DNA from 2 places in the Caldanaerobius fijiensis DSM 17918 genome. Region 1 is predicted to be linked to the other one. Evidence: riboswitches for the same ligand, from Rfam matches in the RefSeq annotation. Region 1 holds a riboswitch; the other holds the start of a gene.
The links. Region 1 has a riboswitch for thiamine pyrophosphate ahead of thiS (sulfur carrier protein ThiS). Riboswitches for the same ligand answer to the same signal wherever they lie in the genome.
Positions count from the first base shown of each region.

Region 2: it holds a riboswitch for thiamine pyrophosphate, as region 1 does, so the genes downstream of both, thiD (bifunctional hydroxymethylpyrimidine kinase/phosphomethylpyrimidine kinase) here and thiS (sulfur carrier protein ThiS) in region 1, are expected to answer to the same signal.

Region 1 is NZ_FQVH01000032.1:1,846-18,155, reverse strand. It holds gene BUB87_RS11110 (ABC transporter ATP-binding protein) at 1-336, opposite strand, end outside; gene BUB87_RS11105 (TetR/AcrR family transcriptional regulator) at 460-1,059, opposite strand; gene BUB87_RS11100 (FmdE family protein) at 1,130-1,654, opposite strand; gene tsaA (tRNA (N6-threonylcarbamoyladenosine(37)-N6)-methyltransferase TrmO) at 1,670-2,086, opposite strand; gene BUB87_RS11090 (ABC transporter ATP-binding protein) at 2,107-2,859, opposite strand; gene BUB87_RS11085 (FecCD family ABC transporter permease) at 2,856-3,920, opposite strand; gene BUB87_RS11080 (iron ABC transporter substrate-binding protein) at 3,973-5,121, opposite strand; gene BUB87_RS11075 (Mrp/NBP35 family ATP-binding protein) at 5,373-6,194, opposite strand; gene BUB87_RS11070 (DUF5320 domain-containing protein) at 6,348-6,674, opposite strand; gene BUB87_RS11065 (Fur family transcriptional regulator) at 6,737-7,246, opposite strand; gene BUB87_RS11060 (NifB/NifX family molybdenum-iron cluster-binding protein) at 7,224-7,580, opposite strand; gene BUB87_RS11055 (ATP-binding protein) at 7,604-8,458, opposite strand; gene BUB87_RS11050 (nucleotide-binding protein) at 8,449-9,285, opposite strand; gene BUB87_RS11045 (NifB/NifX family molybdenum-iron cluster-binding protein) at 9,276-9,674, opposite strand; gene thiC (phosphomethylpyrimidine synthase ThiC) at 9,905-11,170, opposite strand; gene thiE (thiamine phosphate synthase) at 11,205-11,867, opposite strand; gene BUB87_RS11030 (ubiquitin-activating E1 family protein) at 11,854-12,075, opposite strand; gene thiH (2-iminoacetate synthase ThiH) at 12,062-13,180, opposite strand; gene BUB87_RS11020 (thiazole synthase) at 13,173-13,949, opposite strand; gene thiS (sulfur carrier protein ThiS) at 13,987-14,178, opposite strand; TPP riboswitch at 14,312-14,438, opposite strand; gene BUB87_RS11010 (family 4 glycosyl hydrolase) at 14,533-15,372, opposite strand; partial or broken gene BUB87_RS11005 (family 4 glycosyl hydrolase) at 15,364-15,812, opposite strand; gene BUB87_RS11000 (MBL fold metallo-hydrolase RNA specificity domain-containing protein) at 15,867-16,310, opposite strand, start outside.
Region 2 is NZ_FQVH01000009.1:53,629-69,938, forward strand. It holds gene BUB87_RS05550 (ABC transporter ATP-binding protein) at 1-974, shown strand, start outside; gene BUB87_RS05555 (hypothetical protein) at 964-1,233, shown strand; gene BUB87_RS05560 (glycosyltransferase family 4 protein) at 1,315-2,127, shown strand; TPP riboswitch at 2,221-2,324, shown strand; gene thiD (bifunctional hydroxymethylpyrimidine kinase/phosphomethylpyrimidine kinase) at 2,394-3,200, shown strand; gene cytX (putative hydroxymethylpyrimidine transporter CytX) at 3,190-4,377, shown strand; gene thiE (thiamine phosphate synthase) at 4,403-5,047, shown strand; gene thiM (hydroxyethylthiazole kinase) at 5,041-5,835, shown strand; gene thiW (energy coupling factor transporter S component ThiW) at 5,828-6,322, shown strand; gene BUB87_RS05590 (uroporphyrinogen decarboxylase family protein) at 6,497-7,576, shown strand; gene BUB87_RS05595 (glucosamine-6-phosphate deaminase) at 7,573-8,343, shown strand; gene BUB87_RS05600 (sugar phosphate isomerase/epimerase family protein) at 8,368-9,228, shown strand; gene BUB87_RS05605 (Gfo/Idh/MocA family protein) at 9,233-10,255, shown strand; gene nagA (N-acetylglucosamine-6-phosphate deacetylase) at 10,270-11,454, shown strand; gene BUB87_RS05615 (uroporphyrinogen decarboxylase family protein) at 11,480-12,622, shown strand; gene BUB87_RS05620 (dihydrodipicolinate synthase family protein) at 13,039-13,962, shown strand; gene BUB87_RS05625 (hypothetical protein) at 14,000-14,194, shown strand; gene BUB87_RS05630 (DUF5666 domain-containing protein) at 14,300-15,058, shown strand; gene BUB87_RS14875 (hypothetical protein) at 15,299-15,424, shown strand; gene BUB87_RS05640 (PAS domain S-box protein) at 16,228-16,310, shown strand, end outside.

The DNA of each region.
Region 1 (16,310 bases):
CTCTGCCGCAAGTTCTACATTTTCTAATGCTGTAAGGTTTGGTATTAAATTATAAAACTGAAAAACAAAACCTATATCTTTCCTCCTATATTCTGTTAGCTGCCGAGAATTATACTTATTTATTTCATTGCCGTCAACAAATATTTGGCCTTCATCACACGTGTCCATTCCGCCCAACATATTTAAAATAGTCGTCTTACCTGCACCACTTTCACCCACTATTACGACAAATTCACCTTTTTCTATATTAAAACTTACTCCTGAAACTGCATTAATAGTAATTTCACCCATCTTATACCTTTTTACAATATTGTTTACTTCTACAAAGCTTCTCATAATATCTACCTTCAATTATTAATTTAGTGAATATAATATAAACACTTGTTTAAAATACTTGTTTTAATTTTAGCACAATAAAATTTTTCAGTCAACACAGTATAATGTACATTAAAATATTTTTTATTTTAGTATGCTTGCAATAAGTAGTTTTATATATTGTCTAAGTTCTTCTGGGTCATCCATATTTAAAATGCTTTTTTTGTCACCATACATGTCTATAACGATATGATTTATAACGGTACCTAATATTCCTGAAAAAAGTTGCATGTATTTAAAATTTAAAACTTTACTATCTTCTATGTTAGTTATTTTCTTTATTATATCTTTTATTATTTTTTGTATCTCATCGTTTAAATATATCTTTTTTATTATCACAGGATTATAGTTTTTATCATCATTTGTCAACTTTACTATAATGGCAATAAGCGCAGGATATTTAAACATGTATTCTACTAAATTTATAGACCATTTAAATAACTTATCTTCCAAATCTAAATTATCATCTCTAAGAATATCATAACTTGATTTAAACAGCTTTTCTGCATAATAATTTTCCACTTCTTTTAATAAATTGTTTTTATTCCCAAAATAATAATTTATCGATGCTACATTAACACCAGCTTTTTCAGTTATTTCTCTTATGGTCGCTTCACCTTTCACGCCAACTATATCAATAGTCGCACTTAAAATCTTTTCTTTTGTTTCTGATTCATAATTCATATGGATCACTCTTTCAAAAAAGTCTAAAATAATAATAGCATAAATACCATTCCTTCATCAACTGTGTATCTTATGGGTATTTTATACACTCTTCAAAACAATCAAGACAAACTTTTTTGCCTTCCATAAGCCTTACCCTACTTTCTGCAGCGTATTCACCACATAATTCACATTGTATCGATCTATATATTTTTGCTTTTTCAGGTATTCCATAACCAGGTTGTTTAAAGTCAAAAATGTCTTCTAAAGGCGCATTTAACAAATATTCCTGCCATTCTTTTCTGTTCTTGCCAACATTAAAAGCTTTTAAAACTATCCTTATGCCTTCATTGGTATCCCTTCTGAAAAAAGTAAAAGCCTGCTTGCCCCTGTCTCTAAAAACAAGGTTTCCCTTCCCAAAAGTACATCCAGTCATATATTGTACTGCATCGACACCACAAGCATTATTTTCTGTAACACACACCACTTCTTCATCTATTGAAAATGTGAGATTTAATTTTTGAATAGCCGCTTCACAAGCTCTAAAACCTATAGCAAGGCCTGGACATTCATGGCCATGAAATGCTACGCATTTTTCCCATAACTCTTTATCCATGTCATTTTCCTCCTCTTATAAAGTATCATCAGGGCCTTTAATACTGTCAAGGTCGTAGACATATGGTTTTATATCCAGTAAAGGACTTCCATCTAATGCGTCTATTCCTTTGACGTACAGCTTATTTCCTTCAACTTTTAGAAGGTCAACTACACAAAAAGCGATAGGATTAGGCCGTGAAGGAGAACGAGTGGAAAATACCCCCTTTATCTCTGGTCCAAAAGGGGTCGTAGTTTTTAGCACATCCCGTCTTCCTAAATGACACCAATAAAGAACAATCAAGTGCTTTTTATTCTTTATATCTTGAAGCCCCTCTTCAAACTCAGGGTATATCTCCAGTATCGCCTCTTTGTCTGACAGTCTTCCCTGTCTGGGAGCTTCCTCTCGTTTGGAATACTGGCTGTGTATTACACCAATAGATACAAGTTTCAAAAATATTACCCCCCTCTCTTTTAAAGTGGTATAACAACAGGTATATCGTGTATCTTTTCAACAACCACATGAATACCGTAAACTGACCCTATAATTTCTTCTGTCATCACTTCCATTCCACCATACGCGTAAATTGTGTTGTCTTTCAAAAACAGAAACTTGTCTGAAAATCTCAAAGCTAAGTTTAAATCATGTATAATTACGATAGCAGCAATATTTTGTTCTTTCACCGCCTCCCTTATTATTTTCAAAACTTCTATTTGATTTTTTAAATCCAAGTTGTTTGTAGGTTCATCTAATAGCATTAACACAGGCTGCTGTGCCATCGCCCTTGCTATAACAACTTTTTGAAGTTCTCCACCGCTTAACTCGCTTAAATAGCGAAGAGACAACTTTTCTAAATCAAATTTTTTAAGAACACTGTTTACAATCTTTATGTCTTTTTGAGTTACATCCCACTTTATATGGGGTTTTCTTCCCAAAAGCACTGCGTCAAACACAGTAAAACGCCCACTTTCATGCCTTTGAGCCACATATCCTATTTTTTTAGCTACATCTACTCTGCTCAATTTAGAAATTTCATCTTTTTCAATGTAAATGGTGCCTTTGTGAGGTTCTAAAATTTTATTAATGCACTTTAAAAGGGTAGATTTTCCTGCTCCATTGTTGCCCAAAATAGAAAGTACCTCTCCTCTTTCTAAGGTAAACGTAACATTGTTAAGAACAGGAACACTGCTATAACTAAACTCAATTCCGTTTATATTTAAAATCACCTTCTATACCCCCTAGTGAGAACGTACAAAAACACCGGGGCACCCAGAAATGAAGTAATTGCTCCCACAGGAAGTACAACAGGAGAAATTATAATTCTGCCTACTGTGTCTGAAGCTAAAAGAATGAGCCCCCCAATTACAGAAGAAGCAGGAATCAAAAATCTGTGGTCTCCTCCTATAAGCCTTCTCATTATGTGAGGGCCGACTAACCCTATAAACCCTATTATCCCCACAAACGCAACAATTACTGAAGAAATCAAAGATGCCATAAACATGCCAATTAATCTCACTCTTTCAACATCTACCCCAAGCCCTTTAGCTGTCTCTTCTCCACTGTCTAGAGCATTGTAATTCCATCTGTTAAACATAAAATATATGAGCGCAATAAAAACAACAATAGACATTATTGCTAAGTCTCTCCAAGAGGCTCGCCCTATGTCCCCAAAGGTCCAAAAAACTACTGAGGCAACTTTCACATCGTCAGCAAAATACTGTAAAATCATAGTGACGGCCGAAAACAAAGACCCAAGAGCTACACCCGCCAGTACCATCGCCTCAGGAGTTACACGGAAGGTTTTTGCCAGAATTAAAACGATTATTGTAGCCCCCATCGAACCTAAAAAAGCAAACAATACCACTAGATACGGATTATTTATAATTACAGAATCTGGATTCGTTGTGCTTCCTGCCCCAAAAACAATAATAGCCAAAGCAGCTCCAAATGCTGCCCCCTGCGAAATACCTAAAGTAAAAGGAGAGGCTAAAGGATTTCTTAAAATGCTCTGCGTTACGCAACCTGCAACAGACAAACCTATTCCAGCTATAACTGCTGACAAAACCCTTGGCATTCTAATATTCCAAATTATAATGCGAAATCGTTCTTCTCCTTTACCTAACAAAGTTTTTATAACGTCGTAAGTACTTATACCGGCTGAGCCTGCATTTGTTGCGTATATTGACAATGCTATAGTGAATAAAAAGGTTAAAAATATGATTAATGTTTTCCTTTTTATGTATTTGTTATAGCCCTCTGGAATGCTTTCTATAAATGACTGTCTCAAAGCTACATCCCCTTCATTATTATGTCCTCCACCAAAAAGGTGAAAAATATGACTATACTCTAAAATTTAATTTTTTAAAGCCACCGTATAATTCTTTCATTTTGTTGTATGCCGATTTTCCTTGTTCGCCAAAGAAAAACGTGTATATTTCATTCGCTTTTTGAACAGGGTCTATATCATTAAACTGCTCGGGATAGAGAACTTTTCCTACCCAATAGGAATCCACAAGAGCTGTATCTATATTTGTAGTGTAATTGTTGTAAGGCAAAAGTCCATAAACATTGTCGTTTTTGACTGCTTTTAAGCTTTTATAAAACTCAGGATTTTTTTGGTAATCATCTTTTACTAGCTTGAAGTTTCCTGCATCAATAAAAATTATATCAGGATTCCAAGCTAATAGCTTTTCTTTTTCAATCATGACACTCCCTTTTTGTCTTAATGTATCTGCTACATTCTTGGCGTGTACCGCCACAAAAGGAGGATAATTGCTTTGTGTGCTTTCTATTCCGTGGGCACCTTTAAATCCTAAAGCACCAATGTAGACTGTTGGTTTTTTGTCATCAGGTATATCTTTTGTCCTATCGTCTAAATCTTTTTGAATATTTTTTATATACTCTACCAACTTTCGCGTTCTATCCTCTTTCCCCATTATTTTTCCTATAACTTCTAATGACTTGTAAATATCCTCTTCAAATGTCCCAATTTTCCCATAACTCAAAACAACCACAGGAATACCTGTTTTTGCTTGCAAATCATCTGCTTTAGTCTTGTCCAAAAGATAAGTTACAAAAATGACATCAGGCTTTACCGTCACCAATTTTTCTGCATCTGGCGTAGAATCAGGTCCACCTTGCCCAATGATAGGGAGCTGCTGCAATTTGTCCTGAAAAATCATATTATACGTTCTGCCTGCTGCAAGCTTTTTATCTATGTTTTCCACTCCAGCTACTCTATATAGACCATCTACATATGTAATAAGCCTCAGCGCCCCTGGTCCTATACCTACAACTTTATTTACCGGCAATTTTACTTTCACTTGCCGATCTGCTAAATCAGTAACCATTACAGACTGAACTTGTGTTCTGGGCTGATTTGAAATCTGCGGTTGATTTTGCGTCTTATTACTGCAAGCAGTTAAAGAAATAGCAAGTATTAAAAAAATAGCAACAACCACATTAAATCTTTTTGATAACTCTAGCACAACCGTACCCCCCAATACAAATCTAAAATAACACTTTTGTTTTTGCACTATGAATACAAAAACAATTCAGTGTTACTTTTTTAAAAATTATAACACCAAAAGATAAATAAAGCAATAACAAAGTGAAAAATAATTTAAAATAACAAAAAGCAGGCAAGAAAATATTTTCTACACCTGCTTGTTTTCATAGCATACAACAATATAAATTATTCATTCACTTATCAAACGTAATCATTTACTTAACACTTATCTCAGAAGTTCCTTTCGAGCAGATCTATACAATCGTCCACATAGTCTTTATTAAATCTTTCAATCATCCCTTGATCGCAGAGAGCCGCGAGCTCTGGGTCAACGGGAAGCCTTCCAAGAAATGGGATGCCCATTTCTTCCGCTACCTTTTCTGCCTTGCTTTCGCCGAAGATATTGATATGCCTACCGCATTCAGGACATATCGCATAACTCATATTTTCAATAATACCAAGTATGGGAATATTCATGGTTTTTGCCATATTATATGCTTTTTTAACAATAAGTGCTACAAGGTCCTGCGGTGAAGACACTATAATAATTCCATCAAGTGGAATAGATTGAAATACAGTAAGAGGTACATCACCCGTTCCAGGCGGCATATCGAAAAATAGATAATCTAAATCACCCCATATAACATCTGTCCAGAACTGTTTTACTGCCCCTGCTATTAAAGGACCTCTCCATATAACTGGCATATCCTTTTTTTCAAGAAGCAAGTTTATAGACATGATTCTAATATCGTTGTGGGTCCTGGCCGGATAAATACCCAATTCACTGCTACTTACCCTGTAATTGTCAGCACCAAACATTCGAGGAATTGATGGTCCAGTGATATCTGCATCCAAAATTCCAACATCATAACCTTTTCGCCTCATCATTACAGCCAGAAGGGATGTTACAAGGGATTTACCCACTCCTCCTTTTCCACTTAATACCGCTACAGTTTTTTTGATATTACTTAGTTCATTTGTTTGGCACTTAAGATTTCCTATGCTGTCAGTACCGGCGCAGATTTCTTGATTTCCTTTCGAAATTTCTTTCATCCTCCCAGCTCCTTTTTACCGTAGTAACTTCTGTCTTTGGCTCAAACACATGCAATTATTGCGGAATATTACGGGCAATAGCTCATATATTTCAAAAAAATAATAGCACTGTTTTAAGGCAGGTTATTTCTCCTGCCTTAAAACAGCGATATGTTATTCGTCATCCTTGCCAAGTGCTTTTAATCGTTCTTTTATTTCCTGGAGCTGATTTTCCAAAAATTTTGCCTGCTCAGTCAGAAATTCTTTTTCATTGATTTGAGGTGCATAGACTTGTCCATATACAGGATAACCATAACGAGCCCAACCGGGAACTCCCGTATAGTAGTATCTCCATCTAAAACCACGACCTCTACCGAAACCTCTGTAATAGCCAATGCCTGGATTCATAAATCCCGGTACAGTAAAGCCTGCACAGAAACCAGCAGCTCTACCTGTCATCGGTCCCAATCCCAGTGGGCCTGTACCGTCTCCTCTTGGCATGCTACTCCACCTCCTTATTAGCCTATGCTCATAATATATTATATAATTGTTTTGGGCATATGTCAATTTTTATTTGTGCTATTTTTCAATACCTCTTTGCACCTTTTACATATACCAGAAAACATGATATCTACATCGTAAACATCAAAACCATTTATATTTTCTAATATTTTAGTTAAATGCAAATACTCTAATGCCACTCTACTTTCATCCACATCTATAATGTCGCGACATTTAATGCAACGAAAATGAATGTGTAATGGTTTCTTTCCAAATATTTTTAATTCATAATAATTTTCTCCTTCTATTGCTATCTCTTTTACTATACCTAAATCGTTGAATAACTTCATGGTTCTATAAACTGTAGCTAAACCAATATTATTTTGCTTTAGCTTTTCGTATATTTCCTTTGCATTTAAATGTTTATCAGCATTAAATAGTTCTTTAAGGATAATTCTTTTTTGCTTTGTGAATTTATATCCATTTTTCTCTAATAATTTCTTTATAAAGAAAATCTCGTCTTCAAAATTTTTTGCTTTTTTGTTTTCTTTAATCCCCGCATCGTCCTTCATAGCGATGTTCCTTACATATACTCCCTGTCGATTTTAATTCATCCTTTAAATACTGCTGTATCACGTCATCACAGATACCCGACACGCCAACTATAACCTCTATACCGTTTTCTGCAAAAAGCTTTTGCGCAGAATCGCCCATTCCACCTGCTATAATCACATTCACTCCTAAATCTTTTAGAAACTGTGGCAAGTATCCAGGCCTATGTCCTGGATTTTCTATAAAATTTTTAGTGATTATCTGTTTACCCTCTATCTCATAGATAGTAAACCCTTCACAATGTCCAAAATGCTGGCTTACAAAGTTACCATCACTGGCAATCGCTATTTTCATCTTTTAATCCCTCCAAACATGATTTATAAATTTTCTATATAACTTTTGATGTCATCCCACATCTGCCTTATAGCCTTATTTGCCCTGCTATCCTCATAATAAATGATAGGTTTTAATTCATTTATAGATTTCATAACCGTATCATCATAAGGCACTTTTCCTGCTACATAAATATTATTATCCCGGCAATAGGCTTGTATTTCCTCTGTCACTTTCTCATTGATATCGTACTTGTTTATACATACCATTACTGGAATGCCAAAGTGGCTGCACAGTTGCATAACCCTCACAAAATCCTCAAAACCTGATTGAGTTGGCTCAGTGACGATCAACACCACATCACTTCCCGTGACGGAAGATATCACCGGACAGCCTATACCAGGTGAACCGTCTATTATCGTGATAGTATTTTCATGTGAAAACTTTCTTCCGTTCTGACGTAATACAGTGATGAGTTTTCCTGAACCATCACTGCCCACTTCCATCTGTGCCCTGGAGATTATTCCTTTATGAGTTTTTGTGATATAAATGTCAGCACTTTTTTCTTCCTTTAATTGAATTGCTTTTTGAGGGCAAACCAGTGTACACGCTCCGCATCCTTCGCATTTATAAAAGTTGACTGTATTATTTTTAATGGCGTCAAATCTACAGACTTTCTCGCATTCACCACAGTTGGTACAAAAATTTTTATTTATTACGGCTTTTTTATTGCCATAAAAATATTCTTTTTTTATATCTGTTCCATCATAAAATAAATACATATTCGGAGCATCCACATCACAATCCACCTTTACTACGTTACCAGCCAATTCTGCAAGGGCAATAGCTATAGTTGTTTTACCAGTCCCTCCTTTGCCACTTATAACTGTTAGCTCCAAAGGAATACCTCCTTTATTTTTTGCGCAATCTCTTCAAATATTTTCCTGTATTCTGACAACTCTATAAGCATTTTACCTGAAGAATATGCCTCCGCTGCATCCTTTCCGTAAGGTATAACGCCAATGACATTAATTTTTTCCTGCTGGCAAAATTCCTGAATCATGTCATTACCTTTACTGTATTTATTAATTATAACGCCATAGGGTAAGTTAAGGCTTCGCACCAGTTTTAACGCCATCTTTAAATCGTGTAAACCGAAAGCCGATGGCTCCGTTACCAGCAAAGCTGCATCCACATATTGGAGTGTATTTACAACATTGCAGGACGTCCCTGGAGCACAGTCGACAAGATTAATCCCATCAGGTAGATTTCCCAATAGCTGCTTTATAACAGGTACTGCCATTGGCTCTCCTACATTTAAAACCCCTCTTTTGCAGACGATACTATCATATTTTCCTTCTTCTATAACACCTATTGCTCTTTTTTTATAAGATATGGCGCCATACTTGCACACAATACCGCAGGCATGGCATCCGTGACAGAGTTTTTCAAAGAGCATTATCTCCGTTTTCGTTCTGAACAATGCATGATACTGGCATACTTTTGCACATTCCCCACACAATGTACATTTGTCTTTGTCTACAAAAGGATAATCTACCATAACCTCTTCACTATGAACCAGGTTTGGCCGTAAAAAGATAAAGCCGTTAGGTTCTTCCACATCCCCATCAATATAATTTGCATTCATCACCACAGAGAGATTAGTGGACACAGTAGTCTTGCCTGTTCCTCCCTTGCCACTTAAGACACCTATGTTCAATTCCATCCCCCTTTGTAACCTGCTCCATGCCCCATTCCCATCCCGCCATGGCTGGGACCAGCTTCAACTATTTCTTCTAATTTACCTTCTTTAAATAGCTGTATGGCCAGCTCTACTTTTATACTTCCACACCTGTAAACCCTGATACCAGAATTTTTTAAAAGCTTGTATGCATTAGGTCCTGCATTACCTGTGATAACCACATCCACATCTTCATCAATCAGCTGCTGTGCTGCAGCGATCCCTGCACCGCCACCAGAAGCCTGGCCCCGATTTTCGATGGCCTTTGTTGAATTATTTGCAGTATCGTAGATTATAAAATAACTGCATCTACCAAACCGGGTATCCATTAAACTGCTTAGCTCTCTACCGGTTGAAGAAATCCCAATTTTCATCTATTACACCCCCTCAATTATTATTGGCATATGCTACTAATAATATACCACTAAATCTTGTAAATGTCAAATGCCCATTAAATTTATTAACAGCATGTCTACTCCTTACAAAAGTTTAACGAAGTACGTCAAATACTTGAAGCAAATAAAATTGAATATAAATAGAGACAAGCCTTCCTTATGTGGCTTGCCTCTTTTTGGGTTTAGATAAATGCTATTCCCTCTCACACTTATAATACAATCTCATCCTTTGAATTTTTCACAGCACAAAGATTTCCACACATTGAACAGGTATCATTTGGAAAGCTGCTCCTATACTCCTTTGCCTTTTCAGGATCAATAGAAAGATTCAAAATCCTATCCCAATCAAGGTCACACCTTGCAATTGATATCGCTATATCCTTTTCAAGCGGTCTTTTGAAGCCTTTTGCAATATTTGCACTGTGGGCCGCAATCTTAAAGGCTATAATTCCCTCTTTTACATCCTCCACAGAGGGCAGCCTTAAATGCTCTGCGGGTGTGACATAACACAAAAAATCTGCACCATTTAGCGCTGCAATCAAAGCCCCCATCGCACCTGAGATGTGATCATATCCTGCAGCAATATCAGTTGTAAGCGGTCCTAAAACATAAAATGGCGCTTCATGACAAAGCCTTTTTTGAATCATCATGTTAGCTGCGATCTCATTTGCCCTCATATGACCAGGGCCTTCAATCATAACCTGGACATCCTCAGCCCAGGCGCGGCGTGTCAGTTCACCTAAATTGATTAATTCTTCTATTTGAAGCGCATCTGTAGCATCTGCCACAGCACCTGGCCTTAGACTATCACCAAGGCTTAGTGTAACATCATGCTTTTTACATATTTTTAATATATCATCAAAATATTCATAAAGTGGATTTTCCTTATTGTTTGCCATCATCCATTTGTATAAAAGCGCTCCACCTCTTGACACAATCTTTAAAATCCTCTGGTTATTTTCAAACCTTTCTAATGTCCTTCTTGTAATCCCTGCATGGATTGTAAAAAAGTCAACCCCTTCTTCTGCCTGCCTCTCTATCTCTTCGATGAACTCTTTTGCCGATGCCTTAGTAAAATCTTGATGCTTTGATGCAACCTGATAAACAGGCACTGTACCAACTATAAAATCGTATTCATTCAACAGCCTTTTCCTAAAAGTTGATGCCTCAACTCCGCTTGATAAATCCATCACAGACTCAACATCAAACTTCTTTGCAACCTCTAATTTTTGAATCTCATAATCAAAGCTAGGACAGCTCTCAGATACACCAATGTTGACGTTTATTTTTACATATGTCCCTTGGCCAATCGCAAAGTATCTATCTCTTTTTCTGTTCTTATTTGCTGGAATTACAATCTTACCCTCAGCAACTTTTTGTAAAAATTCTTTTTTATCTATCTCTTCGGTTTGAATTGCAAGCTCCATCTCTCGTGTAAATATTCCCTCTTTTGCATAGCTCATCTGTGTTTTCATATTTTTTCACTCCTTTTGATTTATTTTAAAACATCTAAATATTTTTACTTTTAGTTCTCATTATATCCTGAAGCCTTCTAATTTTGTCCTTAATATCATCTGCTCCAACAATCTCTGTCACAAGAGCTACACATTTTGCTCCCATATCCAGTACCTCAACAATGTTATTCTCTTTTATACCACCTATAGCAACAAAGGGAATTTTAGAATTTTGAGCACACCACTTGACAATATCAAGTCCAATAGGTGGCAGTGGATTATCCTTTGTAAAACTTTGGAATATTGGTCCAACTCCGATATAGTCTGCACCGCAGTTTTCTGCTTCTTTTATCTGGTCTTTTGTATGAGCTGTAACCCCTATGATATATTCATCGCCAAGAAGCTTTCCAACCTCTTTTAGAGGAAAATCATTCTGTCCTATGTGAACACCATCTGCCTCTACCATCAAGCAAAGGTCTATATGATCGTTCACTATTAAAAGAGCGCCATATTCACGAGTTAGCCTACGAATCTCTGAGCACTCATAGTATTTCTCTTTTAGAGTTTTATACTTTTCCCTATACTGGATTATCTTTATACCTGATTCAAGCATATCCCTTACAACCTCAAGATTACTTCTGCCTTTTGAAAATTTCTCTGCTGTGATTCCGTAAATATTATAATCCTGAAAAAGTTTGAGTTTTTCATTCTTTCTCAAGCTTATTCACCATCCTTAAAATCTCATCTGCCTGTATTGCAGCAACTGCCGTTACCTTTGGCGCATAAGGCCTTTTTTCTTTTATTGAGGTGCAAAAATCGCCAACTATAGAAAAATCCTTGCCGCGCTTTATTTTAATATTTTCACAATCGCCAAAGCCTGCAACACCAGATGCTGCCACAATCTTTTTGCCCTCAAATAAGCTCATAACCTACACCTTTTACCCAGTTTGTGAACTCAGCTCTTAAGCCCTTTTTAGCTATGGTGTTCACCATTTCAAAAACAGATCGTGCATCATCTATCTCAAACTGGCCATGTTCATCCTCTTTTTTAACCGCATACCCTCCAACCGTCGTTTTAGAACCTGCAGACATTTTTGTGATACAAATATCCATTAAAGCATCACGCAAAGCTGCTCTTTCCCTGGTTGAAATGACAATTCCAACTCTTGGCAGATATATCCTTGAAACAAGTAAAAACTTAATGTATTCTTTATCTGATACAATATAGCTTGGTTTAAAACCAACATTGGCATCTCTAAATCTTGGAAAAGATATAGAAATCTCAGCCTTTGGGAACCTGTTCATCAGGTATTCAGCGTGCAAAATTGCACAGTAAGCATCTTTTTTCGGGTTTGAAAGACCCAACAGAGGCCCGACACAAGCCTCATGGAAACCCGCATTAAGAGCTCTTTCAGGTGTGTATAATCTAAACTCATAATCCTTTTTTGGCCCAAATAAATGAAGTTTTTCATAGTCTTCTTTTTGATATGTTTCTTGATAAATTGTTATCCCAACAACCCCTAATCGACTTAGTTCTTCATACTCCTTTTCCAAAAGCGGGTATACCTCAATTGAAACCTCTGAAAAATACTTTAATGCAAGGTTGCAAGCCTCTTTTATGTATTCAAAAGACGAGTTTGTCCTATCCTCACCTGTAAGGATTATTATAGAGTCAAGACCTTCGTCTTTCATCTTCTTCATTTCGTTCTGCATCTCTTGAAACGTCAACTTTTCTCGTGGATACTTTTTAAGGCAAGAAAAACCGCAATACAGGCATCCATTTTCACAATAATTTGCTATATACAAAGGTGCGTAGAGCAAAATAACCTTACCAAAATTGGCTTCTGTAAGCCTTTTGGCTTTTTGCGCCATAAATCTGATCAACTTTTCATCCTCAACATTTAAAAGTTTTACTAAATCAAGCCTATCCAAATACTCTTTTGATAAAATATCCATCACTTCCGAAAAGGTTGGCTCATAATTTTCATACTCAGAATAAATTTTTAGGCATTCTTGAAGATATTCAATCACATTCAACACCTCTTATAAAATCATCAAGTGGTGACGACGCTTGAGCATACTCATATTCCTTTAAAGTCCCAATTTCAAATGCCGATCTTCCTGCTTCCACCGCCTTTGAAAACGCAATAGCCATTTTTAGAGGATCTGAAGAGGTCGCAATTGCTGTGTTTATCAAAACTGCATCAGCTCCCAGTTCCATTGCTTGTGCTGCGTGTGATGGTCTTCCTATGCCAGCATCGATTATAACAGGGACTTTGACCTCGTTTATTATAGGCTTTAGCAAAACCTCACAACCAATTCCTTTGTTCGTGCCAATGGGGGAACCCAGCGGCATCACCGCCTCAACACCAATCTGCTCAAGTTCTTTTGCTATGTTTAAGTCTGGATAAATATATGGAAATACCTTAAACCCCTCTTTTACAAGTATTTCGCATGCCTTTAATGTTTCGTAATTATCAGGTAAAAGGTATTTTGTATCCTTTTCAATCTCCACCTTCACCCAATCAGACGATGTCAGCTCCCTTCCTATCTGAGCAATCTTTACAGCTTCTTTATGATTCATAGCACCTGAAGTATTTACCATGATTATGGCATCTTTTGGTATGTACTCCAATACATTTTTCGTATGCTTTGTGTTGGGTCCTATCCTTCTTACAGCAACCGCAAAAACCTCAATCCCTGCTTCATAATACATCTTTTCAATGAGTGAATAATCTGGAAGCTTCCCTGTCCCAACAAAAAGTCTCGATTTTAAAATTTTCCCATCTATTTCAAACATATCCTTTCACCTCTTTACATTATTACCTTTAGTTTTATTAACCGCCACCAACAAAGCTGACAATCTCAACATGGTCCCCTTCTTTTAGGTAAAAGTCCTCCAAATTCTCTCTTTTTACAATATCATCATTTACCAACACTACACATGAATTTTGATTAATGTTCAAAGCAATCAAAAGCTCTTTTACAGTCCCATTAAAATTCATATCTTTGTCATTAACCTTTATCAATCCACATCACCTCCAAAAAGTCAAAATGAAAAAACCGCCCTTGCCGGCGGCCTTATTTATTCTTGGCTTTTACTTTAGCCAAATCTTACATCTAGCAAAAAAGCCTTTAATGCCGGATTGCTTGCATTAAAGGCTTGATTCTCTTTCTCCTCCCTTCGCCGGCATTACCCGGATCAGGTTCAAAGGGTCAAGGCACAGGGATATCTTTAAGTGCCTACTCTCAGCCGAGCTTTTCCCTCTCAGCTCCCCTTAAAACCGATATTCAATTTTTGTCTTTATTATCTTTAATATAACAATAATCAAAGACAGTGTCAAGAGTTTGTATTACATATAAGTCCTGATGATTGAAGCTTCTTAGGTAAATTGTGGTAAAATATCAATATGATTCCTAATCATATCGTGCAATGCTTTTTTTGCTTTTTCTTTATCCGGTATAGCAAAATCCAGCTCTATTACCTCTTCAGCCAGTTTTATGTCGCCAAAGACCGCAGCCTTGGCTGATAACTCATGAACATCAGATATGATATTCAGGGTTTGGGTCAATCTCTGTGGCAATGGAGGTATCTTTTGCCCAATAACATCACCATCTATCACATCCACTGGTACCTCTACTATTCTGCCATCAGGTATGCCCTCAATAAATCCTTTGTTCGGAAGATTTATCATATCATGGTGTTTGTTTCTCTTCTTAAATATATCAACAGCCAAATCAACAGGATGTTCCCAGCTCAGCATCTTAAATGCTACATCATAAGGAACTTTTCCTTCAGCAACATCTTTTAAATTCTTCAGGGCCTCTGCCCTTTCCCTCTCATCTCCATGATACGGCGGTTTTGTCGCGTATTCAATATCGCTGTCATAAGGCAAATATTCGCCGTGATGATCAACGCTTCCCATTGGCACAAGTCCATATTCCTTTAGCCACTTCCTCATCACTTTGAATTCTCTTCCTTCTCTTGTTGCAATAGCATTTATCACCTCGTCGTAAAGGTCTTTTCCCGTGTTCTTTTCTTTAATTGAAACAAGCCAGGCAAAATGATTAAGGCCTGCCGTTACGACATCCAAATCCTCTTTATTTCTATTGATAAGTGACGCAAGCCATTTGTAACCATCTGGTGCACTCCATGCTATGTTGCAAAATCCATAAGCCTTTATTTTTGTGTACTCATTTACAGCTGTAACGACTCTTGGCATTGGATTGGCTACATCAAGAAACAGGGCATGGGGACAATACTTTTCCATGTCTTTAGCAATATCCATCGCCAGTGTTACTGCCCTAAAAGTATTGACAAGGCCTCCAAGCCCTCCGCATTCCCGTGCCTGATCATTAAGCCATATTTTTTCAGTACTTCATAATCCATAAGCCATCGTTTTATCCCTTGTATTGCAGCAGAGGATATAACAAAATCAGCTCCTTCCAGTGCCTCTTCTCTTCTTGTGGTCGATGTGATTTTGATGCTTACATTATTTTCTCTCGCTATTCTCTTCCCTACCGATGCCATAAGGTCAACCAGTTCCTTATTGATATCCACCAGAGCCAATTCGCAGTCATCAAGTCTATTTTTTATTATAGCATCCTTTAAAACTGTGGGCCCAAATACAAAGCTTCCAGCTCCAATGACGGTGATCTTCATACATATCCTCCCTTCTTCTCTTAAGTCCATAAATAGCCCATGTCTTTTTATATGCTACTCCAATAGTTCTCTATATAGTCTCATTAAATTTTCATTTACAGAATTTATGTTTTTGACAATATCATTTAAATTCTTCGCCGCTTTATTTTTGCCCATAAACTCCTGCAGCTTATTTAGCACCTTCTCGCTTCTTAATCTCATCTCCTCTACTTTATTCTCAATTTCTACGCTCAATTGTTCTATATCGTCAAGTTCTACGCTGACAAGTATATCTTTCTGGAAATCATAGGTATCGTATCTCGATGGTATTATCGTCTCTATGCCCAGTTCACTTTTGATTTTATCAGATAAAACCGCCTGAGCTTCATCTTCCCCGTGTACAATAAATATCTTCTTCGGCTTATCAGAAAATGCAGAAAGCCAATCCATTATTCCTTTCTGATCAGCATGTCCGGAAAAACTCTCAATATACTCTATGTCCGCTTTTACCATAATATC
Region 2 (16,310 bases), on a different contig from region 1:
TAGAGGCTTTAGCATTTTTAATATCGGTTTTCGAGATACAAAGAGGAAGGTTAGAGCCAGGTACAGCAGTAGCGTCGATCATGTATATAGGGAATATAATAGTGCCTTTGCAGAATTTTGGAAACCTATTTGCCAGTATACGAACTAGTGATGGAGCATGGGATAGAATAAAGAATTTAAATATAATCGAAGAAGAAAAAGAAGAAAAAAAATTGAAAGTGTTAAAAAATATAAAAGGAAATATTTTCTTTAAAAATGTATCTTTTCAGTACCCTGGCTCAGAGTTCAGGTTAGAGGGTATAGATTTAGAAATAAAAGCAAAAAGTAAGACGGCATTGGTTGGTTTGAGCGGAGCTGGCAAGAGCACTATAGCAGATTTGTTATTAAAATTTTATAAGCCTAATAGAGGGCATATATACATAGACGGGATAGATATAAGTGAAATAAAAGACAATTCGTTGAGGGATCATATAGGAGTGGTGTTTCAAGAGCCCTTTTTGTTCAAGGCGAGTATAAAAGAGAATATAAGGTTTGGGAAATGGGATGCTACTGATGAAGAAGTAATAGAGGCAGCGAAGAGAGCTAATGCCCATGATTTTATAATAAAAATGCCTGATGGTTATGAAACGGAACTGGGAGAGATGGGAACAGGTTTATCAGGTGGTCAAAAGCAGAGAATTGCAATAGCCCGAGTACTGTTAAGAAATCCAGAGATATTGATATTTGACGAGGCCACATCATGGTTAGATAAAGAAGCTTCCAGAAGATTTGTAGAAGAGATAGATAAATTAGCAATGGACAAAACGGTGATAATAATAACCCATGATCTTGGGATGGTAACCAATGCGGACCAGATAGTAGTGCTTGAGAGAGGCAAGATAGTAGAAAAAGGTATACACCATGAACTTATGGAGCAAAAAGGATTGTATTATAAGTTGTTTATAAATCAGGAAAGGGAGGACGGTGAAAGTTAAATTGAGAATTGGAATAGATGTGTTTTGCGGATTTGACATTTTATCAAAAGAAAATGGGAATAGTGGAATATTAACATATGCACAACGGCTTATCTATTCTTTATTAGCTATTAACGAGGAAGAGAAAAATGATATAATCCTTTTTCAGAAAAAAGGTTGTACGTCAGTTCATGGTAAAAATGTTTACATGCGCTTTGTTTCTACAAAGGAAGTATTGAACCCAAGAAGTGCAGAATGGGAGAGATGTTATTTAGCTTAAGCTGTTAATAAAGAAAACATAGATTGTTTTTTTTCACCAAATTTTGTTTTACCAGCAAATATTTCAAGTCCTGGGATAGTAATGATACATGATATTTATTATTATTTTGATCCGTATGATTATGAAGAAAGCAAGTATTATTATTTAAAAAAATGGGTTCCAATATCAGCTAAAGAAGCTGCTAAAATAATAACGGGATCTTATGCATCTAAAAGTGATATTATTAAATATCTTGAAGTACCCGAAAATAAAGTAGAAGTGACTTATTTAGCTCCAGGTGATGAATTTTCTGCAATTAATAAGGAAAAGGCAAAAAGTCATGTAAGAGATAAATATGGTATCAATGAGCCATTTATACTTTACGTAGGGAGTGCTAAGAGACGAAAAAATATAAATAACCTTATAATGGCATATTTAATTTCAAAGAATAAGTATCATTTAAAACACAAACTTGTAATGGTGAGTGAATATATAAATCAAATTGAAGAAAAACGCGTACTATTAGAAAGGCTAGGGATAAAAATTGGATATGATTTAATTTGTATTAATGATTTAACAGAAAAAGAACTTGTTTTCTTATACAATGCTGCAGATTTATTTGTTTTTCCATCATTATACGAAGGTTTTGGTTTGGTTATAATAGAAGCTATGGCTTGTGGATTGCCGGTTTTAACCTCTAACAGAGGGGCTACTTCAGAAATTGCAGGTGATGCAGCGGTGCTTGTAAATCCTTTAAATCCTGAGGAAATCGCATATAAAATGGCAGAAATATTAACAAACAAAGAGCTTATAAACATTTTGAGAGAAAAAAGTTTAAAAAGAGCAGCTCAGTTTTCATGGAGGAAAACAGCTAAACAGACAATGGATATATTTAAAGCGACATGTCATAACTAATTACTTGGATTTGATTTAAAATTGTGATATACTAAAGCAAAACACATAATATGGCACAGGGGATTGCAGTGAAGTTATGTAAAAATTAAATAGAATGGATGCTAGGGGAGCTTCGTATGAGGCTGAGAGGGGATTAGTTCCCGACCCTTGGAACCTGTCAGGATAATGCCTGCGTAGGGAAGCATCAAAGTGTTTGAATAAAATACTTTGATTTTACGAAAATGCCCACCCATGCAGGTGGGCTTAATTTATGCGGAGGTGGTATTATGAAACTGGCACTTACTATTGCTGGCTCTGATTCGGGTGGCGGAGCGGGTATACAGGCTGATTTAAAAACTTATTCGGCTCATGGAGTTTACGGCATGAGTGTCATCACATCTATTACAGCGCAGAATACCACGGGTGTTCTCGGGATAGAAGATATAAGCCCGGAGATGGTATTTCTGCAGATGAAAGCGGTCTTTGAAGATTTGTATCCTGATGCTGTGAAAATAGGCATGGTATCCAGTGAAGGTATCATCAAAGCCGTTGCTGAAGGCTTAAAGACTTATAAGCCTGATAAGGTTGTGCTGGATCCGGTGATGATTTCAAAAAGTGGAAGTCACTTATTAAAACCGGAAGCTATGGAGGCTTTAAAGCGAGAGCTTATCCCATTAAGCCTTGTGGTGACACCTAACCTTATGGAGGCGGGAGCATTAAGCGGCATGGAGATTGAAAACAAAGAAGACATGAAAGAGGCTGCCAGGAGGATACTGGACCTTGGAGCCAGGACGGTGGTGGTAAAGGGTGGGCACCTCACCGGCGATGCTTTGGATGTCTTTTATGATGGGAAGGAATTTTATGAGATTACATCAGAGAGGATTGATACGGAAAACACCCATGGCACCGGATGTACATTTTCCTCAGCCATTGCTGCTAATCTGGCTTTAGGATATGACCTGCTGGAGTCTATAAAAAGAGCAAAGCATTACATCACAGGTGCTATAAAAAACTCGCTGGATATAGGACATGGGGTAGGCCCTACCAATCATTTTTGGAACCTTCGCATAGGAGGAGATGCCCGTGAACGTTAAGATCTCTAATCGAAGCATGTTTTTGCTTTGGTTTGGAGCAGCTGTTTCTATGGCTGAGATAATGACCGGGGCTTTATATGCTCCCATGGGATTTAAAAAAGGTGTACTAGCCATCCTGTTGGGTCACATCCTTGGAAATACCTTTCTTGTGCTGACTGGTATAATAGGCTTTAGAGAAAGGGCTAGTTCCATGGAATCTACCCGCTACACCTTCGGAGTATACGGTTCTTATTTGTTTTCGCTACTCAATATCCTTCAACTTATAGGATGGACTGCTGTGATGATTATTGTGGCCGGGCGTTCAATGAATACCATATCTATAAAGTTGTGGGGATTTGATAACTTCTACGTCTGGGCAATGATTACAGGGTTTCTGGTTATATTGTGGTTATATTCTGGTAATAGAGGTTTTAATGAGATAAACAACACTGCAGTGGTATTGCTATTTGTTTTGACCATCGTTATGAGCTTTCTGGTGTTTAGAGGGGGTATACCAGCTAAAGTTAGTGGTGGCATGAGTTTTGGGCAGGGATTTGAGCTGGCGGTAGTGATGCCTTTATCGTGGCTTCCACTGGTATCTGATTACACTAGGGCAGCGGAATCAGAAAAGGGTTCAGCTATTGCAACATGGTTTGGTTACTTTATAGGAAGTGCGTGGATGTATATTATAGGATTGGGTACAGCTCTCGCATTCAAAAGCAGTGATCCAACGGAGATAATGTTGAAAGCGGGCTTGGGGATTTATGCCCTGCTAATAGTCGTTATGTCTACGGTTACCACTACATTTTTAGATGTGTATTCTTCTGCCATGTCGTTTTTGAACATAAAGAAAGGGGACGAAAAGCTGGTATCTGTGATTATGGGCGCTATTGGCACAATAGTGGCCCTCGTATTTCCCATGGAGCAGTATGAAAACTTCCTTTACGCTATAGGTTCGGTATTTGCACCACTTTTTGCAGTGTTGGTGATTGGCTATTTTATTTTTAAAGAGGATAAAAGCAAGCAATTATTTAATGTTAAAGCTTTGGTTTCATGGGGTATAGGCGTGGTGCTTTATTATGTCCTCCTGAGGTATAACACGGTTATAGGGGTCACGTTACCCGATGTGATCCTTACAGGGATTGTATATCTGATCGCCCATAAGATTGGTATAGCATTTGGTCGGCAGGCTTCATAAAAATCACAATGAAAGGGGTATACACATGGATTTGAGGCTCTATGCTGTGACAGACCGCTCATATCTAAAAGGTATAGACCTTGTATCAGCGGTAGAGCTTGCGATAAGAGGCGGTGCTACTATAATACAATTGAGGGAAAAAGAGATATCAAGTAAAGAGTTTTATGAGCTGGCACTTAAGGTTAAGGAAGTTACAAAGCATAATAACATCCCCCTCATAATCAATGACAGAGTGGATATAGCCCTGGCAGTGGATGCTGATGGCGTCCATGTAGGGCAGGAGGACCTTCCTGCAGAGGTGGTAAGAAGGCTCATTGGACCTGATAAGATACTGGGTGTATCCGCCAGTACTGTGGAAGAGGCTGTAAAAGCGGAAAGGGATGGAGCAGATTATCTGGGTGTAGGGGCTGTATATACCACCCTAACAAAACCAGAGGCTGACGCCATAGGTATAGAAGGTTTGCAAAAAATCAAGGAAGCCGTAAGTATTCCTGTGGTGGCTATAGGAGGGATAACTCAAGAAAATGCATACGAAATCATGCTAAAATCGGAGGTAGATGGTATCTCATCGGTTTCGGCTGTATTTTCCGGAGATGTAGAAGAAAATTCTAGACGACTCTTGCAGACTATAGAAAAAGCGATAAGTGACAGGAGGAATTTGAAATGGTAGAAGGTTTATTGACAATTTTGAGGGATAAAAAGCCGTTAATTCATCATATAACCAATATGGTTACCATTAACGATTGTGCCAACGTAACCCTGGCCATAGGGGCCCTACCGGTGATGGCCCATGCTCTAGAAGAGGTGGAGGAAATGGCAGGTGCGGCCCAGGCCCTGGTTTTAAATATCGGCACTCTCACAAAGGAACAGGTAGATGCCATGGTAAAAGCAGGAAAGGCCGCTAATTCATTGGGTATACCCGTCATATTGGATCCTGTGGGCGCTGGAGCCACATCTATGAGGACGCAGAGCGCTAAAAGAATACTGGAGGAAGTCAGAGTATCTGTCATCAAGGGAAATAGCGCGGAGATATCCATTCTTGCCGGTAAGGGCGGAAGAATAAGGGGAGTGGAGTCTGCAGGAGGCGTAGATGATATCCTCAGCGCTGCCAGAGATATGGCAAAAAAATATAAGACGGTGGTGGCAGTATCAGGAGCAACCGATATAATTACCGATGGAAATAGAGTGGCTTATGTGGACAACGGCCATCCTATGATGGGTACCATCACCGGTACAGGCTGTATGCTCACGTCGGTAGTGGGGAGTTTCTGCGGTGCCAATGAGGACAGCTTTGAGGCAACAGTAGCGGCGTTTGTCTCCTTTGGACTGGCTGGTGAGCTGGCCGCATCTAAGGATGAGGTTAAAGGCCCAGGTAGCTTTAAGATGGCGTTCTTTGATGAGATATATAACCTTACAGAAGAAAAGATAAGGAAAGGGATGAAAGCAAGATATGAATAGGGTACAGCGCATGGTCCTGATGGCCCTCATCGTTGCCATAGGCACATTTACGGCCCAGTATACATGGTTTAGCGTAGGCGTAGCCAAAGCTGCCCCTGTTCAACACGCCATCAATGTCATCTCAGCAGTTCTCTTTGGCCCCTGGGGAGCTCTGGAAGTGGCCTTTGTTATAGGACTTTTGAGGAATCTCCTGGGAGTTGGTTCGCTGCTGGCTTTTCCTGGAGGCATGGTTGGAGCTTTCCTCGCAGGGTACCTCTATAGGCTTACGGGTAAACTCTATTTTGCACCTATAGGAGAGGTTATAGGTACAGGCATTATAGGTGCTTTACTTTCTTACCCTATAGCTAAATATATCCTCGGGAGCTCTGGCGCAGCCTTTATGTTTGTTGCTCCCTTTTCCCTTTCCAGTGGAATAGGGGCAATAATAGGCTATACGGTGATATTGGCCTTGGCAAGTCGTATCTCGGTATTGGCTCAGGATAAATGATGTGAATAGATAGGTTGCTTCCGAAAAAGCTTAAAAGCATCGGAGCAACCTATTTTGTATTTAAGTAATTTTGTGTGCGTTTTTGTATATTTATGGTATAATTATATGAGAAAAATTAATTAACTAAATTAAGTGAAGATGTTACAAACGTGTTATCGATAGAGGGGAAGGAGGTTGTTTAGGAAAATGAATGATTTTATACCAGATTATATGAATATCGTAAATGCTGCAAAAAATCGGAGAACAGCTCGAATGCCTCTTTACGAGCATATAATATCTGAAAGCATTATGGAACAGGTATTGAATAAGAAATTTGCAGATCTATACAACGGTGATCTGGAAGATAGGAAGGAATTTTTCAGGAATTATGTGGAGTTCTTCAAAAGGATGGAATATGATACAGTAAGCTTTGAGAGATGTATTGGGCCTGCCATGCCTGGAAGTGGTGCATTAGGAGGACATAAGCCTGGTGTTATAAAGACGAGGGAGGATTTTGAAAAATATCCCTGGGACTCTATACCCCAAAGATATTTTCAGATGTATGATGAAGATTTTCGCCTGTTGGGGGAAGTGATGCCAGAAGGAATGAAGGCTATAGGCGGTCCGGGTAACGGTGTGTTTGAGCTGATGCAGGATATAGTGGGATATATGGATTTATGTTATATATCTGTAGATGATCCTCAGCTTTACAGAGATCTATTTGCTAAAGTTGGGGATGTGATGTATAAGATATGGAATATCTTTTTACAAAAGTATGGAGAAATATATGCAGTATGCAGGTTTGGCGACGATCTAGGCTTTAAGACCAACACCCTTATATCGGCAGAGGACATAAGGGAAAATGTGATACCTCAGTATGCCAGGATAGTAGAGTTGGTACATTTGTATGGAAAACCTTTTTTGTTGCATTCATGTGGAAATATTTTTTCAGTTATGGACGATATCATAAATATAGCGAAAATTGACGCCAAGCATTCCAATGAAGATCAAATTGCTCCATTCTCTGTATGGGTGGATAAGTATGGCCAACGCATAGGCAATTTTGGCGGTGTGGATACAGATGTGTTGTGTAGAATGCCTGAGGCCGAAATAAAAGAATACGTAAGAGAAGTTATAAAATATGCCACTGAAAAGAAGAAAAATGCTGGATTTGCGTTAGGCTCAGGGAATTCTATTCCTGATTATGTGCCGGTTTATGGTTATCTAGCCATGGTAGAGGCAGCTAGAGAGATGCGAGGGGAGAATGTGCTATGAGTTATATTAAGAATTTCAAGGTGGATAATCTTGAGGTATTCATATCGGAAAACAGAGATGAGATGGGGAAACTGGCAGCAAGGGATGTCCACGATAGAATATTAGAGTTGTTAGAGGAGAAAGATGCAATAAACATGGTATTTGCAGCGGCTCCTTCGCAAAATGAATTTCTTGCTTCCCTTGTCTCATATGATGACGTAGATTGGGGTAGAATCAATGCATTTCATCTGGATGAGTATATAGGCCTCAGCATAGAAGCACCCCAGCGTTTTGCCAACTTTCTGAAGGATAGAATATTTGGAAAAGTTGGATTTAAGAGTGTAAATTACATCGATGGAAATGCTCAGGACATTGAGGCTGAATGCAGGAGGTATTCTGAGCTCTTAAAGGAACATCCCATTGATATAGGCTGTATAGGAATAGGTGAAAACGGGCATATAGCCTTTAATGACCCATGGGTGGCGGATTTTAACGATAAGAAGCTCGTAAAGGTGGTGGAGCTGGATGAAAGGTGCCGTATGCAGCAGGTACATGACGGTTGCTTTTCCTCTCTGGATGAAGTGCCGCGCTATGCTATAACGCTGACAATTCCCACGATTATGTCGTCCCAGTTTATATATTGCATAGTTCCGGCTAAGACCAAGGCCGAAGCAGTTTACAATACGTTAAAAGGCGACATTGTAGAGGATTGCCCTGCCTCTATTTTAAGGACTCACCCGAGGGCGTATCTGTATTTAGATATGGATTCTGCTGAAAAAATCATTTGATTATCTGGTAAAAAGGGTGATACTGTGCTGAAAATCGGGGTTATAACTGATGAGATATCCCAGGACATCCGGGATGTAATTAAGCTTATGAAAAAATATGGTTTAAAGGCGGTTGAGCTGCGCTCCATATGGGATAGACAGATTTTTGAGTTGGATGATGAAGAAATTAATTCTCTGAAACAGATATTTAAAAGGGAAAGTGTAAAGGTGTGTGCCATAGCGTCACCGGTATTTAAATCTCATATAGATAATAAAGAAGAATATGATAAGCACATAAAGATTTTTCAAAGGTGTATAGAGTTATCAGATGTGTTTGAGACCAATATCATACGCGCGTTTACCTTCTGGAGATCTGATGTAAAGCCATCCATTGACGAGATTTGCAAGTTATACCTGCCTATAGTAGAGGTCGCTGAGAAAAACAAGAAGTATATCGCAGTAGAAAACGAGCCGTCGGTTAATTTGACCAATGCGGCTCTGGTAAAAGAGTTGATTGAAAAGATAGATTCGGAGTACGTAAAAGCCTTGTGGGATCCGGCCAATGATATATTTGAACCATATAATGAAGTGCCATACCCCGATGGTTACGGGATCATAAAAGACTATATAGTTCACATGCATCTGAAAGACGCTAAAAAGATTGATAATGAAGTTAAATCTGTAACGTTTGGAGAGGGAGATGTGGACTGGAAAGGGCAGCTAAGAAGGCTGATCCAGGATGGCTATGATGGGTATATTAGTCTGGAGACCCATTACAGAAAAAGGCCTCTCTCTGAAGATTTGTTAAATAAGCCTTCAGGTAATACGTTTTCCATGGGTGGTTATGAAGCCTCTGATGAGTGCCTTTATAATTTGAATAAAACCTTAAATGAGATAGGGGGATAACAAGATGAATAAAAAGGTGAGGTTTGGGATTATAGGCTGTGGCGTTATAGGACCTGCTCACGCAGAGTCTATCAAGAAGCTGGATAATGCTGAGCTGGTAGCTGTCTGCGATATCATTGAAGACAGGGCCAAAAAAATGGCAGAAAAGTTTGGCGTAAAGGACTATTACATAGACTATCACGATCTTCTCAACAGGGATGACATTGATGTGGTTTCCGTATGCGTGCCCAGTGGCTTGCACGGTGATATAACCATTGATGCAGCTAGAGCAGGAAAAAATGTTCTGTGTGAGAAACCGCTGGATATCAATAAGGAAAAGATGACCGCCATGATAAAAGCTTGTCGGGATAATGGGGTAAAGCTGGGGTGCGTGTTTCAGAGGAGGACCATGCTGTCAGCGATCAAGGCTCGTGAGGCCATTAGAGAAGGAAAACTGGGAAAAATCGTAATGGCCAACGCCTACCTCAAGTATTTTAGAAGTCAGGCCTACTATGACAGTGAAGACTGGCGGGGCACATGGGAGCTGGATGGAGGCGGTGCTCTGATGAACCAGGGTATACACGGAATTGACCTTATACAATGGATGGTAGGAGAGGTGGACAGCGTGTTTGCGTATGCGGATCACCTGGTGCGCAACATTGAGGTGGAGGATACCGCTGTAGTTGCCATGAAGTATAAAAACGGTGCATTTGGGGTTATAGAAGGTGCTACTTCTGTTTTTGAGGGAGAAGAGACGGTTTTTGAGGTACACGGAGACAAAGGCACCATCATTTTCGGAGACAGTGGCATAAAGAAATGGAAGACAGAAGAAGGGGAAGTGTCCTTTGATACAGGGGAGGCTATGGGAGGTTCACACGGACCGGAAATTTCGTCATTTGGCCACCTGGCGGTTATCAAGGATATGGTTGATGCTATTATAAACAATAGAGAACCGATGGTACCGGGAGAAGAAGGTCGAAAGGCAGTGGATCTTATTTTAGCCATATATGAATCGGTAAGGACAAAAAGAGAAGTTAAAGTGAGTTGAAGGGAAGAGGGGCGATGGATGATCTTATATTGATAAAAAACGGCAGGGTTTTAACACCTTTCAGGGAAATAAAAGATGGAATGGTAGTTATAAATAATGGGAAAATCGATTACGTGGGTTTCTATAATAAGGATATAGCAGATAACTTCACAGGAAAGGTGATAGATGCTGGAGGTATGTATATTTCGCCAGGTTTTATCGACATACATACCCATGGCGGTGGGGGACATGATTTGATGGATGGAACCGTGGATGCGGTTCTGGGTATGGCTAAAGCCCATGCTTTACATGGTACAACAACTATTGTTCCCACCACCCTGACGGCGCCCATTGGCGATATATATAAAGCCCTGGATAATGTAAAAGAGGCAAAAAGGGTATGTGAATTTCCTACAATCCTGGGGGTTCATCTAGAAGGTCCATATTTTTCAAAAGCCCAGAAAGGAGCCCAAGATGAGCGTTATTTAAGGATACCCGCAAAGGGAGAAGTGGATAAACTAATTGGCTACTCTGATGATATTGTGAGGGTTTCTGCGGCTCCTGAAATAGAAGGCGGGTTGGAGTTGGGCAGGTACTTGAAAAGCAGGGGTATAGTGGCATCCATAGGTCATAGTGATGCTACATATGATGATGTGGTCATGGCGGTAGAGAACGGGTACACTCATGTAACACACCTGTATTCAGGTATGTCAGGAGTAAGAAGGATAAATGCCTTCAGGGTAGCAGGAGTAATAGAGAGTGCGCTGCTGATGGACGAATTAACTGTAGAAATCATAGCCGATGGGAAGCATCTTCCTCCACCATTGCTAAAATTGATTTACAAAATAAAAGGGGCCGATAAAATCGCCTTAGTCACTGATTCCATGCGTGCAGCGGGCATGCCTGAAGGAGAGTATATCCTGGGCAGCTTAAAAGGTGGACAAAAGGTGGTGGTGGAAGACGGTGTAGCCAAACTTATGGACAGAAGCGCTTTTGCAGGAAGTGTAGCTACAGCGGATTTACTGGTTGGGAACATGATTAGGCTGGCGGGAGCACCGGTTCTTGATGCCGTAAAAATGATGACGTCAACCCCTGCTAAAATAATGCATATAGATGACAGCAAAGGAAGCCTTTCTAAGGGCAAGGATGCAGATGTGGTTATATTTGACGACGATATAAACATAAAGCATGTTATTTCTGTAGGAAAAGTGATTTTATAAAACCTTTTCTAAGGAGAGATACGAAATGGAAGGTAGAAGCACAGACCATAAAAATTTAAATTTAGCAAAATTACATAGAGATGTGATCAAGGGTACAGCAGGAGGCAAAATAATTTGGCAACCAAGGATTGGCTGTTGGCTTCAGGATAAATTATTTGCAGGAGAAAAGCTTCCGGAACCTTATGATGGGATGACGCTGCCTGAAATATATAAAGAGCTAGGCTGTTCTGCAAGGATATATGATTATAATGGATGTTTTGTGGCAGTTGATGATCAAAGGGTAAGAAGATATTCAAGAAATATAAATGAACGTCAGATTGAGAATGTAGTTGAGACGCCTGTTGGGAAAATAACACAGATTATTGAGACCAGTCTTAATAGCTGGGCATCCTATATAAAAAAGTGGTGGATAACATCAGAAGAGGATATGAAGGTTGCCATGTGGATTGCTGAAAGGCAGGAATGGAAATGGAATCAGGAACATTACGATAGAACTTATAAAGAATGGGGAGATCTAGGTGCACCTACCATCTTTATGCCGCGCGTAAATGTACAACATTTGTTTGTAGATGTTATGGGTGTAGAAAATGCGATTTATGCTATATATGATTATCCTAAAACTGTGGAGAAATATTTTCAGATACTGGATGAGAATCATGATAGATTAATTGATGTCATCAATGAATCGCCAATAGATATTATAAATTTTGGCGATAATGTTCATGCAGGTACTCTATCGCCCAATTTATTTAAGAAATATGTGCTTCCATCATATCAGAGAAGATGCGAAAAGCTCCATAGGGCAGGTAAATTCGTACATGCCCATTGGGATGGTGATGTAAAGCCTTTGTTGCCATATGTACAGGAATGCGGCCTGGACGGAATTGAAGCTGTAACGCCGGTACCCCAGGGAGATGTGACATTGGAGGAAGTAAAGCAGGCCTTTGGAGATAAAATGTTTTTGATAGATGGGATTGCAGCTATATTATTTGATAAAACCTTTTCTGAAGATGATTTAATAAAACAGGCAAAAGAAGTTATAGATTTGTTTGCTCCAAAGTTAATACTTGGCATATCCGATGAGTTGTCCTCAACAGGAGACATAAATAGAATAAAAATCGTAGGCCAAATAGTTGATAATTATAATGCCAGAATCAGCAATAAATAGCTTTAGCTAACTGGAGCTTATAAATTGCCCGTTGGCATTTGCTCAAAAAGACAATTGAATGTAATGGTCTTGCCAACGGGTGCAATTTTACATTCTTTATCGCGAGCGATCTTAGGAAGATTGTTTGGATAACGTATGTGACTATAACGTCCATACCCAACAAAATTACCCGCTACATTTGTATAGAGGGATAGGAAAGATATGGACAAATTCATACTTTTGATGACGTAAAGTTCAGGAAGGCTTTGGTATACGCGTTTGACAAAACCAAAATAAGAGAAGTGAGTAACTACATTTTCATACGATCCTGCTAAAGCCGAAGAACTTTTGAAAGAGAATGGCTGGAGTAAAGGTTCTGATGGCATAATATAAAAAGGCGGAAACATTGTAAGAAAGAGAGAAGGGGAGGAAAAATAATGTCTAAATCAATACCTGATGGCGTATGGCCTACAATGGTTACGCCTTTCACAGATGAAAACAAAATAGATTATGAAGGGCTGGAGAGGATGATTGAATGGTACTTGGAAAAGGGTGTAGCTGGGCTTTTTGCAGTATGTCAGTCGAGCGAGATGTTCTATCTGAGTTTGGAAGAAAGGGTAGAACTGGCGAGTTTTGTGAGGGAAAAGGTTAAAGATCGTGTCGCTGTTATTGCTTCAGGACATATCTCTGATAATTTTCAAGATCAGGTAAAAGAATTAAATCTGATTGCAGAAACTGGCGTGGATGCGGTAGTTCTTATAACGAATCGGCTGGCTGGAATGGAGGAATCAGACGATATCTGGCGAAAAAATATGGAAGAGCTTTTGAAGCATATACCGGAGGATGTTTGCTTGGGTTTATATGAGTGTCCATATCCGTATAAAAGAATAATATCGCCTGAACAGTTGAAATTTTGTGCCGAGACGGGTCGTTTTTTCTTTCTCAAAGATACGAGCTGTGATGTAGACAATATAAGAAATAAATTAGAAGCGGTGAGAGGAAGCAATCTTAAAATATTTAATGCCAATGCTGCAACTTTGCTGGAAACATTGAAACTTGGGGTTGCTGGGTATAGTGGGGTTATGGCGAATTTTCATCCAGAACTCTATGTCTGGCTTTTTGAACACTGGCGAGAAAGGTATGAACAAGCGGAGAAATTATCAAATTTCTTAGGTGTTGCATCTTTGATAGAGAGACAGGTATATCCTGTGAATGCAAAGTACTATTTGAACCTTGAAGGCTTGGGTATCAATATTAATAGTCGTTCAAGAGATTATAGGGAATTTAGCAAAGCTAATCGGATGGAAGTGGAACAGTTAAGAAAGCTGTCAATAGAGTATCGAGAAAAGCTATTTTATTGACAATGTATAGTGATAATTTTCAAAGGGAAAGGGATTTATGAAAAACTTGATTAGAAGGATGATAAAGGAAATATCACCAGCATGGGGTATGGTGGTTTTATCGACAATTTTATTGTTAGTTTACATTGTTAGTATGATAATTACTCTGTTAGACAGGTGGCGTATTCGTTATCCATTGCAGTGGCCTTTGAATTCCCATAATATAAGATATATGGTTATACAGGATGGATAAAACAAAGGAGAATTGCAAACTTGTACTTGACACAAGCGTTTCAGTGTGCAACATTTGCGCTTTTTGTAGAGCAGGTGTACAATACAGGAAGGAGGTGGTTTTTTTATGAAGAAAATAGCACTAATACTTGCGACGGTGTTTTTGCTGGGCCTTGCCATTCCCGCTTCTGCTGATACCCTGTCGAGTACGCCTGTGGACAGTACGGCTGTAACCGCGACAAGTGACAGCACCGTTTCTGGAACCGTGTACAATCAACCGTCCGTTCAAGTGCCGATTGATTTAAACACGTTAAACAGTCTTTCCATTGCGCAATTAAAAGAGTTGCAGAAACAGATACAGAACGTGCTTAAGCAGAAAGAAGAAAGCCTAAAGGAATTTGAAGGCAAAATCACGACTTTCGATGGCAGCAGCGTAACTGTACAAGGCAAAAACGGAACCCAGACGTTTACAGTAACGTCGGAAACGGAAGTTAAAGTTACGGATGGAAGCGCCTTGCAGGCAGGATACAAAGCTGAAATCAAGTACGACCCCAATACGAGTGAAGCAGTAATAATCAAGGCAGAACTCATACTGCTGGAATACAGCGGTATGGTGGTATCCTACGACGGCAAAACAATAACCGTCAAACGCGGAAATGAGCAGAAAACATTCAATATAACGGACAAAACGAAGATAGAAGGACTTGGCAAAGCCAAAGGCACGACGGAAATAAAAGCTGGGACTAAAGTTGGTATCAAATACACGTCAGCGGGAAACGCCGTAACGATCAAAGTCATCCCTGCAAAAGAAGGCAAGAAGCAGGAAAATACGAAGAATTCCACCAAAACGAAAATTCAGGAAAATAAGAGTAGACACGAAAAATAAGGCCGCAGGGCCTTATTTTTTTATATGCGACATGCACATCGGTAGAAACTTGGCGCGGTAGCTCCTAACTTTAGTTATGGGGAGGAGCGCCTATTTTTAACTTTCAAGCAAAAATAGTATAAATATGCTATACTAATACCATGAGAGAGGGTATTAGATATAAATCAAACAGAAAATATTGTCCGATACGCGGAGCTAAATAGGAGACGTGCGGAATACAGAAAATTGCTGCATGGGAAGTTGACCAACGAGATAATAAGATTGGGCAACCGCCAGATAAACGGAGATAAAAACTCTGTGATAATACAGGACGACATTTTGGACGGTATAAAAAAGCAAAGGCAGGCAATGGCAAAAACGAGATAAGAAGATAGAGCAGGTGCCTGTTTTTTGTACTCATTGTGGTAATAATCAAAATATACTTATCCAAGTTTGTAACTTCTTTGAAAATAATTTTTACTTTATTATATTATGACATATTTTGACATGCAATATCGATACAACACATCTTTTCTGAAAGAATGTTATTTAGACTATATTTACGAAGTACATATTTTTTCAAGGACTTTTTCATATTATCTGTTTTTTTAACTCTCATGTGTGCAAAGTCTGATGAGATTAAGATCGAAATCATAATTTTTCTGATTTACGACATATTTTGACAAATAGTGAATAGCAAGTGAGGTATAATTATACATAGATAGTAAAGTATTAACTTATTTGTTTCTGATATTACATAAAATTTTAAACGGGGTGTTTTAATTGTTAAAAAATGTTTTAAAAAGTTCTTTTGTCTCTATATATGAGAAAAATCAATTACAATAAATTCCACATGATAAAATTATAGAAACAAATGCTCACTTCTGTGATATAACTTTACTTATTACCACAACATCAATAACAGGAGTGAAGCAAATGCCTCATGATAATAGAATAACAGAAAACTCAACAATTTACCAGTACCTGTTTAAATTAAATTTTATGATATGCTATACATTTCAGAAAGATGTTTTTGATTTTTTGGGATTAAGGGTACGAAGAAATATGGTAGGCTATATCCAGCTTGTATTAGCAATTGGATTTAACAGAATATTATATTATCTGGAAAGAGAGTTGTTATCTAACACAACACTATTAGCTGTTAGTCTAAGAAAGGGGAAAGTGTTTTAATGAATACCGCATCTAGGAGGATTCTGATTGTAGAAGATAGCAGATTGAACGCACAAATTACGGCAGATATTTTGAAAAAGTA